2 regions of the Pseudomonas sp. Con_6 genome follow, and region 1 is predicted to be linked to the other one. Evidence: predicted binding sites of a transcription regulator. Region 1 holds the regulator's gene; the other holds the start of a gene.
The links. The regulator sigma-54, encoded in region 1, starts transcription at its own class of promoters, with help from an activator protein. The targets are predictions, from matches to a motif close to ANTGGCATNNANNTTGCTNT.
Positions count from the first base shown of each region.

Region 1 (6,695 bases):
CTATGCCAAGCAGATCCAGTACCAGGCCGGCAAGGACCTGATCATCCTCACTGACCAGGCCCGGGTGATCAACGCAGGCAATACCACCGAAGGCGAGAAGATCGTCTACAACTCGAAGACCCAGGTCGCTACCGCCGGTCGTGGCGGCAAAGACATCAAGACGCCACGTCAACGTATCGACATGGTGATCCAGCCGAAGAAGAAGGCCGAGTAATGGCAACTCTCAAAGCCCAGCACCTGGCCAAGAGCTACAAGAGCCGGCAAGTCGTGCGCGACGTCAGCCTGTCCATCGACAGCGGCCAGATCGTCGGCCTGCTCGGCCCCAACGGCGCTGGCAAGACCACGTGTTTCTATATGATCGTCGGCCTGGTCCAGGCCGATCAGGGCCGCGTGCTGATCGACGATCTGGATGTCAGCCACCAGCCGATGCACGGTCGCGCACGCGCCGGTATCGGCTACCTGCCACAGGAGGCCTCGATCTTCCGTAAGCTGTCTGTGGCGGACAACATCATGGCGATCCTGGAAACCCGCAAAGACCTGGACCGCGACGGTCGACGCAAGGAGCTGGAAAGCCTGCTGCAGGAGTTCCACATCAGCCATATCCGCGACAACCTTGGCATGAGCCTGTCCGGCGGCGAACGTCGTCGCGTGGAAATCGCCCGCGCCCTGGCCACCGCGCCAAAGTTCATCCTGCTCGACGAACCCTTTGCCGGTGTCGACCCGATCTCGGTCGGCGACATCAAGCAGATCATCCATCATCTGAAGGCCAAGGGCATCGGCGTGCTGATCACCGACCACAACGTCCGTGAAACCCTGGATATCTGCGAAACCGCTTACATCGTCAACGATGGCCAACTGATCGCCGAAGGCGATTCGGAAACCATCCTGGCCAACCAGTTGGTGAAAGAGGTCTACCTCGGCCACGAGTTCCGCCTGTAGGCCAAGTACCGGAGTGACTGAGCGCTGGCATTCAGCCATTATTGCGGCTTAATTGTTACAGCGCTCTAGGCAAACGCATCAATTTCAGGCATATATCTTGCTTAAAATTGGCGCCCCGCGCCGTGTAGTAGATGGCGCATGCGCGCCGGCGAATAAGGTGTTAAGCCCCAGCCATGAAACCATCGCTCGTCCTAAGAATGGGCCAGCAACTGACGATGACCCCGCAGTTGCAACAGGCCATCCGACTGCTCCAGCTTTCCACGCTGGACCTGCAGCAGGAAATCCAGGAAGCCCTGGAGTCGAACCCGATGCTCGAACGCCAGGAAGAAGGCGACGACTTCGATAACAGCGACCCCATGGCCGACAACGCCGAGAGCAAACCGGTCGCGGAAGCGCAGGAAAGCAGCTTCGAGCAATCCGCGCCCAGCGCGGAAAACCTCGAGGAAGGCGAATGGAGCGAGCGCATTCCCAATGAGCTGCCGGTTGACACCGCTTGGGAAGACATCTACCAGACCAGCGCCAGCAGCCTGCCCAGCAACGACGATGACGAGTGGGACTTCACCACCCGCACCTCCGCAGGCGAAAGCCTGCAGAGCCACCTGCTCTGGCAGTTGAACCTGGCACCAATGTCGGACACCGACCGGCTGATCGCCGTCACCCTGATCGACTGCATCAACAACCAGGGCTACCTCGACGAGACCCTGGAAGAAATCTGCGACTCCTTCGACCCCGAGCTCGACATCGAGCTGGACGAGGTCGAAGCCGTCCTGCACCGCATCCAGCAGTTCGAGCCCGCGGGCATCGGCGCACGCAACCTCGGCGAGTGCCTGTTGCTGCAACTGCGCCAACTGCCACCCAACACGCCATGGATGAGCGAGGCGCAGCGCCTGGTCAGTGACTACATCGACCTGCTCGGCAGCCGCGACTACAGCCAGTTGATGCGCCGCATGAAACTCAAGGAAGACGAGCTGCGCCAGGTCATCGAGCTGGTGCAGAGCCTGAACCCGCGCCCCGGCTCGCAGATCGAGTCGAGCGAGCCGGAATACGTGGTCCCCGACGTGATCGTGCGCAAGGACAACGAGCGCTGGCTGGTGGAGCTGAACCAGGAAGCGGTGCCGCGCCTGCGGGTCAACCCGCAGTACGCCGGCTTCGTCCGCCGCGCCGATACCAGCGCCGACAACACCTTCATGCGCAACCAGTTGCAGGAAGCGCGCTGGTTCATCAAGAGCCTGCAAAGCCGCAACGAGACGCTGATGAAGGTGGCGACCCAGATCGTCGAGCACCAGCGCGGTTTCCTCGACCACGGCGACGAGGCCATGAAGCCGCTGGTCCTGCACGACATCGCCGAGGCGGTGGGCATGCACGAATCGACCATATCCCGGGTGACCACACAGAAATACATGCACACCCCCCGCGGGATCTATGAGCTGAAATACTTTTTCTCCAGTCACGTGAGCACCTCCGAAGGCGGGGAATGCTCGTCCACTGCCATCCGCGCGATCATCAAGAAACTGGTTGCCGCGGAAAATCAGAAAAAGCCATTGAGTGACAGCAAGATCGCTGGTTTACTGGAGGCACAAGGCATCCAGGTAGCACGTCGCACCGTCGCCAAGTACCGCGAGTCCCTCGGTATCGCACCATCGAGTGAACGCAAGCGATTGATGTGACCTTCCCTGAGATGTGCCATCGCAATTCAGTGGCAGGCGCAACACCTGCCTCTTTATGCACGGCAACAAAGGAGAAGCAGTATGCAAGTCAACATCAGTGGACAACATGTAGAAGTCACCGAGGCCCTGCGTACCTACATCGGGGAAAAACTCGCCCGGCTCGAGCGCCACTATGACCGCATCACCAATGTGCAGGTGATCCTCAAGGTCGAGAAGCTGGAACAGAAGATCGAGGCGACCTTGCAGATTCCTGGCGGTGAAGTGGTAGCGAATGCAGAGCACGAAGACATGTATGCCGCCATCGACCTCCTGACCGACAAGCTCGACCGCCAACTGAAAAAACACAAGGAAAAACAGCAAAGTCTGCTGCAAGGTGCAGCCGCCCGCTGATCCCCCTCATCCATGATCCGACTTGAATCCATTCTGACCCCCGGCCGTTCCCTCGTGAACGTGCCGGGCGGCAGTAAAAAGCGCGTACTCGAACAGATCGCCAACCTGATCGGGAAGGAAGTTCCCGAACTGGACACCCAGGACGTGTTCAAGAGCCTGATCGACCGGGAGAAACTCGGCTCGACGGGCTTCGGCAATGGCATCGCCATTCCACACTGTCGCCTCAAGGGCTGCACCAGTCCGATCAGCGCGCTGCTGCATCTGGACGCCCCCATCGATTTCGACGCCATCGACGGCGCACCGGTAGACCTGCTGTTCGTGCTGCTGGTACCGGAAGCCGCCACCGATGCACACCTCGAGCTGCTCCGCCAGATTGCCAGCATGCTCGACCGCAAGGACGTGCGTGACAAGCTGCGCGCCGCCACCAGCAGCGCCGCCCTGTACCAGGTTGTCCTGGACGAACAGAACGGAAGCTGAGCCATGCGCCTGATCATTGTCAGTGGCCGTTCCGGATCCGGCAAAAGTACGGCCCTCGATGTCCTTGAAGACAATGGTTTCTACTGTATCGATAACCTCCCCGCCGGCCTGCTTCCGCAGTTGGCGGAGAGCGCATTGATCAATACCGAATTGCTGCAACCGCGAGTGGCGGTGTCGATCGACGCCCGCAACCTGCCCAGTCACCTGACGCGATTCCCCGAGCTGCTCGACGAAGCCCGTGCCCGCCACATCCAGTGCGATGTGCTGTACCTGGACGCCGACGAGGAAACCCTGCTCAAACGTTTTTCCGAAACCCGCCGCCGCCACCCGCTGACCAACCCGGACCGTTCCTTGGCCGAAGCAATCCGGGTCGAGAGCGAGCTGCTCGGGCCCATCGCCGACCTGGCGGACCTGAAGATCGATACCACCAATCTGAACCTCTACCAGTTGCGTGACTCGATCAAACTGCGCCTGCTCAATCAGCCGGAACCCGGCACGGCTTTCCTGATCGAATCCTTTGGTTTCAAGCGAGGCATGCCGGTGGATGCTGACGTGGTGTTCGACGTGCGCTGCCTGCCGAATCCCTACTGGAAGCCGGAACTGCGCGAGCACTCGGGCCGGGATCAACCGGTCATCGACTACCTCGCCGCGCAACCGGACGTGGAAGAAATGTTCCAGGACATCTCCTCCTACCTGCTGAAATGGTTGCCGCGCTTCGCCGCCAGCAACCGCGCCTACGTGACCGTCGCCATCGGTTGCACGGGCGGTCACCATCGCTCCGTCTACCTGACCGAACGCCTGGGCCAGTTGTTGCAACCCATCTTGAAGAATGTTCAGGTCCGTCACCGCGACCTCTAGCCCACAGGATCCCCCCGCGATGCCCGCAATCGAAATCGAGATCATCAACAAGCTGGGGCTGCATGCCCGCGCCGCCGCCAAGTTCGTCGGCGTGGCCGGGAAGTTTCCCTGCACGATCAAGGTTGGGCGCGCACCGGACAAGCTGGTGGACGGCAAGAGCATCATGGCGGTGATGATGCTGGCGGCTGGCAAGGGCACCAAGGTGCATCTGCTGACCGAGGGCGAACAGGACCAGGCCGCGCTGGATGGACTGATCGAACTGATCAACAACCGGTTTGACGAAGGCGAGTGATCGCCTGTAACGAAAAGCCCGCCGATTGGCGGGCTTTTTCATGCAGTTCTATAACATGCGCAGTCGATGGCAGGGTCAGGACAACGCCGTATCCATCACCATCATCAAGCAAAACCCGACACACAGCCCCAGGCTCGCCAATCGATGATGCCCATTGGCCCGCGATTCCGGAATGATCTCCTGGGTTACCACCAGCAACATGGCCCCTGCCGCAAAGGCCAGGCCCAGTGGCAGCGCCAGCTCGGCCAGCCTCACCAGCCAAGCACAGATCACGGCCGCCGCCGGCTCCACCAGCCCCGACGCTGCGCCAATCAGGAACGCCTGGAAGCGCGCCATCCCTGCGCCAGCCAACACCAGCGCGATGACCAGGCCTTCCGGCACGTCTTGCAAGGCGATGCCCATCGCCAGGCTGTCGGCATCAGACATGCCACCGCCGGCTGATACGCCGATGGCCATGCCCTCCGGGATGTTGTGGGCGATGATCGCGATGACGAACACCCAGATCCGCGCCGGCACCACCGGCTGGCCAGCGGATGCCACCAGCGCCTCCGGAGAAGCACCGGCTACCTTGCGATCCAGCAGGTAGAGGCAGAAGGCGCCGAACAGCAGGCCGAAGCTGATCAAACCACCTGCACCCCACTTGCCGAAACCAACAACCTGGGCGGCATCCAGTCCCGGGATGATCAGTGAAAACGCCGTGGCTGCCAGCATCACGCCAGCGCCAAAACCCAGCAAGGAGTCGGCCAGAGCCACTGGCATGTTGCGGATCACCAGCACCGGAACAGCACCCAACGCGGTTCCCAGGGCACACAGGGCACCGCCCTCCAGCGCGCGCAGCATGCGCGGCTCGAGGTCGAGCCAAGCGATAGCCTGGACCAACAGCAAGGCGGCACCCACCAACAGCAGCAAGGTACCCAGGGCAAGACGGAACAAGCGGACACTGCCTATGGACAAGACATCCGAACGCATCCGTCTGTCACTCAGGCCAGGGCAGCGACGTAGCGCCGTTCGACTTCAGCCCAGTCGACCACGTTATAGAAGGCGTTGATGTATTCCGGACGACGGTTCTGGTAGCGCAGGTAGTAGGCGTGCTCCCAGACGTCCAGGCCCAGGATCGGCGTGTTGCCGTTCATCAGCGGACTGTCCTGGTTGCCGCTGCTTTCCACCACCAGCTTCTTCTCCGGAGTAACGCTCAGCCACGCCCAGCCACTGCCGAAGCGGGTCAGCGCGGCCTTGGTGAAGGCATCCTTGAAAGCTTCGAAGCCACCCAGTTGCCCATCGATGGCCTTGGCCACCGAACCTTGTGGCAGACCGCCGCCGTTCGGCGCCATCACGGTCCAGAACAGGGTGTGGTTGGCGTGCCCGCCGCCCTGGTTGATCACCGCCGCATGCAGGTTCTGCGGCAGTTGCTTGACCGCGGCCACCAGCTTCTCCACCGGCCACTCGGCAAACTCGGTGCCGTCGATGGCCGCGTTGAGGTTGTTGATGTAGGTCTGATGGTGCTTGGTGTAGTGGATCTCCATGGTCTGCGCATCAATGTGCGGTTCCAGGGCATCGTAGGCGTAAGGCAGTGCAGGCAAGGTATGTGGCATCAGTGGATTCCTTGTTGGAAGGCTTGGGTGATCACGGGGTCCTGACCGGCCAGCACACCCGGCTGCGGTTCCTGCCGGTACAGCAGGCGCGCGGTGCGCGGGTACTGGCCGTACTCGCTGATGAAACTCAGGAGTTCGGTGTAGGTCTTTCCGCTCTGGCGCAGGGCTGCTTCACGCAGCCCCTGGGACAGGCGCATGTCCTGGCTGGCACTGAGCAGCCGCTGGTGGATCGCGCAGAGATATTCGGCGCTCTCCTGCGGCTGCTTCAGGCGCAGGTGCAGGTCCGCCAGGTTGTGATGGGAAATCACGCAGGCGGCCACCGCTTCGTCGGCGTCATGCCAGCGTTCGAAAAGCACCTGGGCCAGCGCCAGGGCCTGCAAGTACAACTCGCGGGCATCGACCAGATCGCCCTGGTTGAACAGGCGGTTGGCAATTTCGGTGGTACGTTTCCAGTGCTGCATGGCGAACCTCCAAAACGGT
Region 1 is NZ_CM182011.1:5,870,943-5,877,637, forward strand. Features, by position in the region: gene lptA (lipopolysaccharide transport periplasmic protein LptA) at 1-214, shown strand, start outside; gene lptB (LPS export ABC transporter ATP-binding protein) at 214-939, shown strand; gene AC5QPF_RS26485 (RNA polymerase factor sigma-54) at 1,113-2,606, shown strand; gene hpf (ribosome hibernation-promoting factor, HPF/YfiA family) at 2,688-2,996, shown strand; gene ptsN (PTS IIA-like nitrogen regulatory protein PtsN) at 3,009-3,473, shown strand; gene rapZ (RNase adapter RapZ) at 3,477-4,331, shown strand; gene AC5QPF_RS26505 (HPr family phosphocarrier protein) at 4,351-4,623, shown strand; gene AC5QPF_RS26510 (ZIP family metal transporter) at 4,699-5,592, opposite strand; gene AC5QPF_RS26515 (Fe-Mn family superoxide dismutase) at 5,604-6,215, opposite strand; gene AC5QPF_RS26520 (DUF2753 family protein) at 6,215-6,676, opposite strand.

Region 2 (6,695 bases), 740 kb from region 1:
CACCTGGTTGACGGCACGGACGATTTCATCAAGCGTGGTGCCCGGGCCGAACTTGAACATCGGCTTGGCTTCCTGCTCGGCATTGACCCGGGAACGCGGGACCACGGCAGTCTGACCGTTGGAGAACGCGCCAGGCTGGCTGACGATCGGGTCTTCGGTGATGGTCACGGTCAGGCTGCCATGGGTCACCGCCGCCGGCGAGACCTTGACGTTCTGGCCGATGACGATGGTACCGGTACGCGAGTTGATGATGACCTTGGCCACTGCCTGACCCGGATCGATCTCAAGGTTTTCCAGGATCGACAGGTAGTCGACGCGCTGGCCCGGATCGAGGGGCGCAGTGACCCGCACCGACCCGCCGTCCACGGCCTGGGCCACACCCGGACCGAGCAGCTCGTTGACCTTGTCGACGATGCGCTTGGCGGTGGTGAAGTCCGGACGATTGAGGTTCAGGGTCAGGCTGTTGCCCTGGTTGAAACCGCTGGGCACGGCACGCTCGACGCTGGCGCCGCCGGGAATGCGACCGGCCGACGGAACGTTGACGGTGATCTTCGAACCGTCGCGACCCTCGGCGTCGAAGCCGCCTACCACCAGGTTGCCCTGGGCGATGGCATAGACGTTGCCGTCGATACCTTTGAGCGGGGTCATCAGCAGGCTGCCGCCACGCAGGCTCTTGGAGTTGCCGATGGACGAAACGGTGATGTCCACCACCTGACCCGGCTTGGCGAACGGCGGCAGGTCGGCGTGCACCGATACGGCTGCAACGTTCTTCAACTGCACGTTGCCCGAACCTGGCGGCACCTTGATGCCGAACTGCGAAAGCATGTTGTTGAAGGTCTGCAGGGTGAACGGGGTCTGGGTGGTCTGGTCACCCGTACCATTCAACCCCACCACCAGGCCATAGCCGATCAACTGGTTGGAACGTACGCCGGAAATGCTGGCGATGTCCTTCAGGCGCTCGGCCTGGGCACTGCACGCCACGACCAGCAGGAGGGTCGTGGCTACGAACTGCTTGAACTTGAGCATGGTCACCCGAACCTAGAACGGGAAAAGCGGGCTGAGGAAGAAGCGGTCGAACCAGCCAGGCTGGCTGGCATCGGCGAAGGCCCCGGTACCCGAATAGGTGATGCGCGCATCGGCGACCCGGGTCGAGGACACGGTGTTGTCGGTGGCGATGTCATCGGCCCGTACCAGGCCGGCGATCCGCACCAGCTCGTCGCCGGTGTTGAGGGTCATCCACTTCTCGCCGCGCACGGCGATGATGCCGTTGGGCAGCACCTCGGCCACGGTCACGGTGATCGAGCCGGTCAGGGTGTTGCCCTGGGCCGACTTGCTGTCGCCCTTGGTTCCCCGGGTGCCGCTATAGCCGGCACTCAGGCTGAGGTCATTGCTGCCCACCGGGTTGTTGGTGGTCAGGCTGGAACCGAACAGCGAGGTAAGACCGATGTTGGCGTTGCTGTTCTTGGCGATCTGGGACCCGGCATTCTTGCTCGCCTGGGTCTTCTCGTTCAGGGTGATGGTGATGATGTCACCGACCCGGAACGCCTTGCGGTCGCTGTAGAAGTTCTGCTCGAACCCGGCCTGGTAGATCGAGCCGTTGTTGGCGGCCGCCGGCAGGGGCGTACGCGGCAACACAGGCGCGTAATACGGATCGTTGGGCTTGGGCGTCGGCGCGACGCAACCAGCCAGCAACACCGCCCCCCCCAGGGCGACTACGGACAACAAACGGCTCATGACTCTGACCTCACGGTGTAACGGTGAAAACGACTTTGCCCACGTCAATTACAGGTTCTGGGTAACGTACTGGAGCATGCTGTCGGCGGTGGAAATCACCTTGGAGTTCATCTCGTAGGCACGCTGGGTGGTGATCATGTTGACCAGTTCTTCCACGGTGCTGACGTTGGAGTTCTCCAGGGTCTGCTGCATGGTGGTACCGAAGCCGTTCAGGCCCGGGGTACCGATCTGCGGCGCGCCGCTGGCGGCAGTTTCCAGGAACAGGTTGCCACCCAGCGCCTGCAGGCCGGCCGGGTTGATGAAGTCGGCGGTCTGGATGTTGCCGATGATCTGCGCGGCCGGGTTGCCGGCAGTGGTGATCGATACGGTGCCGTCCTGGCCGACGGTGAAGGTCTGTGCGTCCGGCGGCACGACGATGGCCGGTTCCAGGGCGAAACCGTTGGCGGTGACGATCTGGCCGTTGGAGTTCAGGTGGAAGGTACCGTCACGGGTGTAGGAGACGGTGCCGTCCGGTTGCAGGACCTGGAAGAAACCGCGGCCGTTGACCGCGAGGTCCAGCGGGTTCTCGGTGGTCTGCAGGCTGCCGGTCATGAAGTTCTTCTGGGTGCCGACGATACGCACACCGGTACCCACTTGCAGGCCCGACGGCAACTCGCTGTCCTGGGTCGACTGGGCGCCTGGCTGGCGTTTTACCTGGTACAGCAGGTCCTGGAACTCGGCGCGATCGCGCTTGAAGCCCGTGGTGGAAACGTTGGCCAGGTTGTTGGAAATGACGGTCAGGTTGGTGTCCTGGGCGGACAGACCGGTTTTACTGACCCAAAGAGCCGGAAGCATGCTGTTCTCCTGGTACGCCTGTTTTACGGCGCTACGCCTGTGTCAATTAGCTGATTTGCAAAACCCGAGCCATGGCTTCGTCGCCTTCCTTGGCCGTGTTCATCATCTTTACGTGCAGCTCGAACTGTCGGGCCAGCGCCAGTACCGAGGTCATCTCTTCCACGGCGTTGACGTTGCTGGCCTCAAGGAAACCGGAAACCACCTGCACATTGGCGTCGGCGGCAGCGGGCTGGCCGCTCTTGGTATGGATCAGGCCATCGAGGCCCTTGGTCATGGTCTTCAGGTCGGGATTGACCAGCTTGATCCGGTCGACCTCGGCCATCACCCGCGGGCCTTCACCCATGGCGCGGATGGAGATGGTGCCGTCCTGGCCGACTTCGATCTTCTGCTCAGGCGGCACGGCGATCGGACCGCCGTTGCCCATCACCGGCATGCCATTGCCGGCGCGCAGGACGCCGACCGCGTCAACATTCAGGCTGGCGGTGCGCACATAGGCTTCGCTGCCATCGGGGGCCTGCACGGCGATGAAGCCGTCGCCGCCGACGGCGACATCCAGGTCGCGGCCGGTTTCCTGCAGCGCACCGGGGGTGAAATCGGTGGCCGGGCGTTCGGTCATGGCATAGGCGCGCGCCGGAAAGCTGTCGCCGAACACCGGCATCGAGCGCGCCTGCTCCAGGTCACGCTGGAAACCGCTGGTGGAAATGTTCGCCAGGTTGTTGGCATGGGCCTTCTGCGCCAGCGCGTTCTGGCTGGCACCGGTCATGGCCACGTAAAGCATCTTGTCCACAAGTCATCCTCCGCTGCGCTGGCGAACACTTGCCGTTCACCGCTGCTGTCGAGCGATAAAGCAATTTTCGATCCAGTTTTTGATCAACCGGGAAAAGACCCGTGTTTTCGGGGCATTGCCGGTTTCAGGGAAGGTTGTAGCAGAAGGAAAAGACAAATTATCGGCGCTGGCATTGCCGGTGGCGGCAAGATCCCGCCCTTCCGTTTTCCTTTCGGGCCTCATCGCGGGCAACGCCCGCTCCCACAAGGTCCGCGACGACTCCAAACCCTGCGGGAGCGGGTGCTGCCCGCGATGAGGCCCGCAAGATCAGCCAAGAGATCAGGGCCGGCACCCGGCATTGTTGAACGGCCCGGCAAAGCGCTTCCAGCCTTCGCCCGGCGCATGCTGGGCACACACCAGTCGCCCGTCAGCCTGGCTTTCCCAGCGATACCACGGCGCCATGGCCGCCACGGCCTGAACCGCCGCCAGGACCAGCACCCCGGCAATCAGATAGCGCTTCATTCGCACCTCACTGAAACGACAAGCCCCCGCCCGGACCGGGAAGGGGCTCGTATTCACTCTACCCAGCCAGCATCAGGTCATCTGGATGATGGTCTGCATGATGGAGCTCTGGGTGGAAATGGTCTTGGCGTTCGCCTGGTAGTTGGACTGCGCCTTGACCAGTTCGACCAGTTCCTGAGTGAGGTTGACGTTCGACTCTTCCAGGGAGTTGGAGGCGATCGAACCCAGGGTGCCGGTCTTCGGCGTGTCGATGCCAGGACTACCGGAGGCGAAAGTTTCCTTCCAGCGCGTACCCCCCATCTGCTCCAGACCTTGCTCGTTGGCAAAGCTGGCAATCGCCACCTGGCCGATGGCACGGGACTGCTGGTTGCTGAAGCTGGCGAACATGACACCCGTGGAGTCGATGCTCAGGCTCGACAGCAGGCCCGTGGCATAACCATCCTGGGTTGGTGGCTTGCGAGCGGTATCAGTGTTGTAGGAGGTGGTCGCGCTCATGTCCAGACGGATACCGGCGGCATTGCCGGCGGAGCCGTTTGAGCCCCAGGTACCGGTGGTGGCATTGTAGGTCGCCGGAACCCAGTTTTTCACGGTAAAGACATTATTGACCACGGCGAAACTGTCGTCCGGAGCCACCGAACCGGTCATCGTCTTGATGCTGCCGTCGGAATTGAAGGTCATGGTCCCCACCAGCGGCGTGGCACTGGCCGGATTCTGCGGATTGCGCCCATCGATCAGGGAGTACATGGTCCAGGTGTTCTGGTCGGTCTTGCGATAGTACTGCTCCAGGGTGTGCTTGTTGCCCTGGGTATCGTAGATCTCGGTCGAGAACTTCTTGGTGTAGGTGTTTTCGTCGGTCGGCACGAAAGTAGGGCCAGGCGGCGTCGCGCCCGGCAACGGAATCGGGGTGGCCTCGGAGTTCAGGTTGATCCCCTGGGTGACCAGGCTGGTGGCCTTCGGCGGCTGCGACAGGGTATCGATCTTGAGGTCAGTCAGGCTGGACGTCAGAATCTTGCCGTTTTCGTCGGCAGCGTAACCCTGCAGGCGCAGACCATCGGAAGTGACGACATAGCTGTCCTTGCTGGTCTGGAAAGCACCGGCGCGGGTGTACGCGAGCGAGCCATTGTCGCTGAGAACGAAGAAACCCTGCCCCTGGATCGCCATGTCGAGCACGTTGCCGGTGTTGTTCACATCACCCTGGCCGAATTGCTGGGAAATCGCCGCCAGGCTCACGCCGTTACCGACAGTCTTGCTGCCGACACCCAGCTTGCTCGCCGAGTAGACGTCCTGGAATTCCGCACGGGAAGACTTGAAACCGTTGGTGGCGACGTTGGCGATGTTGTTGCCAGTCACGTCCAACTGCTTGTTGGCTGCATAGAGACCGCTAAGGCCGATATTGAAGGACATCTTTCACTCCTGTGCCGTTAGCCGGCTCTATATACCGATGGTTTGCACTTTGGACAGCGCGACGCTGCCCAGACCGGCGAGATTGAGCATCATCTCGCCCCCTGTCTGACTGATGGTGACGCTACTGACCGTGGCAGGAAGCAAGGTGTACATCTCCGCTTCCTTGCCATCGACCGTGGTGGTGGCCTTGAACGAGTAGGTGCCCGGTGCCATGACCTCGCCCTTTTCGTTCTTGCCGTCCCAGACGAACGAGGCGTTGCCGGCCTTCTGCTCACCCAGTTGCAGGGTGCGCACGGCGTTGCCGTCCTTGTCCTTGATGGTCACGGTGACGCTGCTCACCGACTGCGGTACCACCACCGAGCCGTTCAGGCTCTTCGAGGTGTCGACCACCGCCTTGTCGGTCTGCGCGATCACCGAGCGACCGACCAGCGACGAGGCCTGCAGGGCCTGGGACGATTTGTAGTTGCTGGAAATCGCGGTGACGGACTCGTTCAGCGAGGTGATGCCTTCCAGGCTGCTGAACTGCGCCAGCTGGGCGACGAACTCGCTGTTGTCCTGCGGATCCAGCGGGTTCTGGTGCTGCATCTGGGTCACCAGCAGTTGCAGGAACGCGTCCTTGCCGAGCGTCTGCCCACCGCTTTTACTGTTGGTGGCGGAAGCGACACTGGTCTGGTCGCTGGCGCTCTTGACCCCGGACGACTTGATGACGTCGCCGAGGTTCACCGCTGAAGTCGTATCGTTGACACTGGCCATTGGCTCGGTCCTTTAATCACTGACCCAGGGTCAGTACTTTCTGCATCATGGTCTTGGCCGTGTTCATCAACTCGGCGTTGGTCTGGAACGAGCGGCTGGCCGAGATCATGTCGGCCATTTCCTCGACTACGTTGACGTTCGGGTAGTAGACGTAGCCGTCCTTGTTCGCCGCAGGGTGGTTCGGCTCGTATCGCGCCTCGAGGTTGCTCTGGTCCTCGACCACGCCAAGCACCTGCACGCCCTGCCCCGCCGCATCCTGGTCCTGGAACAGCGACTGGCTGCCGTTGTTCTGCGCCTGCTGGAAGGTGGTGGCGAACACCGGGTGACGGGCGCGGTAGGTCTGGTCGATGCTCGACGAGACGGTCTCGGCGTTGGCGATGTTCGAAGCGACGGTGTTCAGACGGGTGGTCTGGGCGCTCATGCCGCTACCGGCGATGTTGAAAACACTGGCGAGGGACATGGATTACTCTCCGCGCAGGGCCGATACCAGCCCTTTGAATTTACTGTTGAGCAGCGTGAAGCTGGCCTGGAAACCCACGGCGTTTTCCGCGTAGTTCGATTGCTCGAGCTGGGCATCGACGGTGTTCTGGTCGATCGACGGCTGCATCGGCGTGCGGTACTGCAGCGACTCGTCGCTGAGGGTCACGCCCTCGGCGTCGATATGCCGGGCATTAGTGCGATC
Region 2 is NZ_CM182011.1:5,130,350-5,137,044, forward strand. Features, by position in the region: gene AC5QPF_RS22810 (flagellar basal body P-ring protein FlgI) at 1-1,026, opposite strand, end outside; gene flgH (flagellar basal body L-ring protein FlgH) at 1,039-1,734, opposite strand; gene flgG (flagellar basal-body rod protein FlgG) at 1,783-2,568, opposite strand; gene AC5QPF_RS22825 (flagellar basal body rod protein FlgF) at 2,615-3,355, opposite strand; gene AC5QPF_RS22830 (hypothetical protein) at 3,674-3,856, opposite strand; gene flgE (flagellar hook protein FlgE) at 3,929-5,260, opposite strand; gene flgD (flagellar hook assembly protein FlgD) at 5,288-6,013, opposite strand; gene flgC (flagellar basal body rod protein FlgC) at 6,030-6,473, opposite strand; gene flgB (flagellar basal body rod protein FlgB) at 6,477-6,695, opposite strand, start outside.
Region 2: a site for sigma-54 is predicted at 3,413-3,432, ahead of AC5QPF_RS22825 (flagellar basal body rod protein FlgF). Genes of this name have one in related genera too.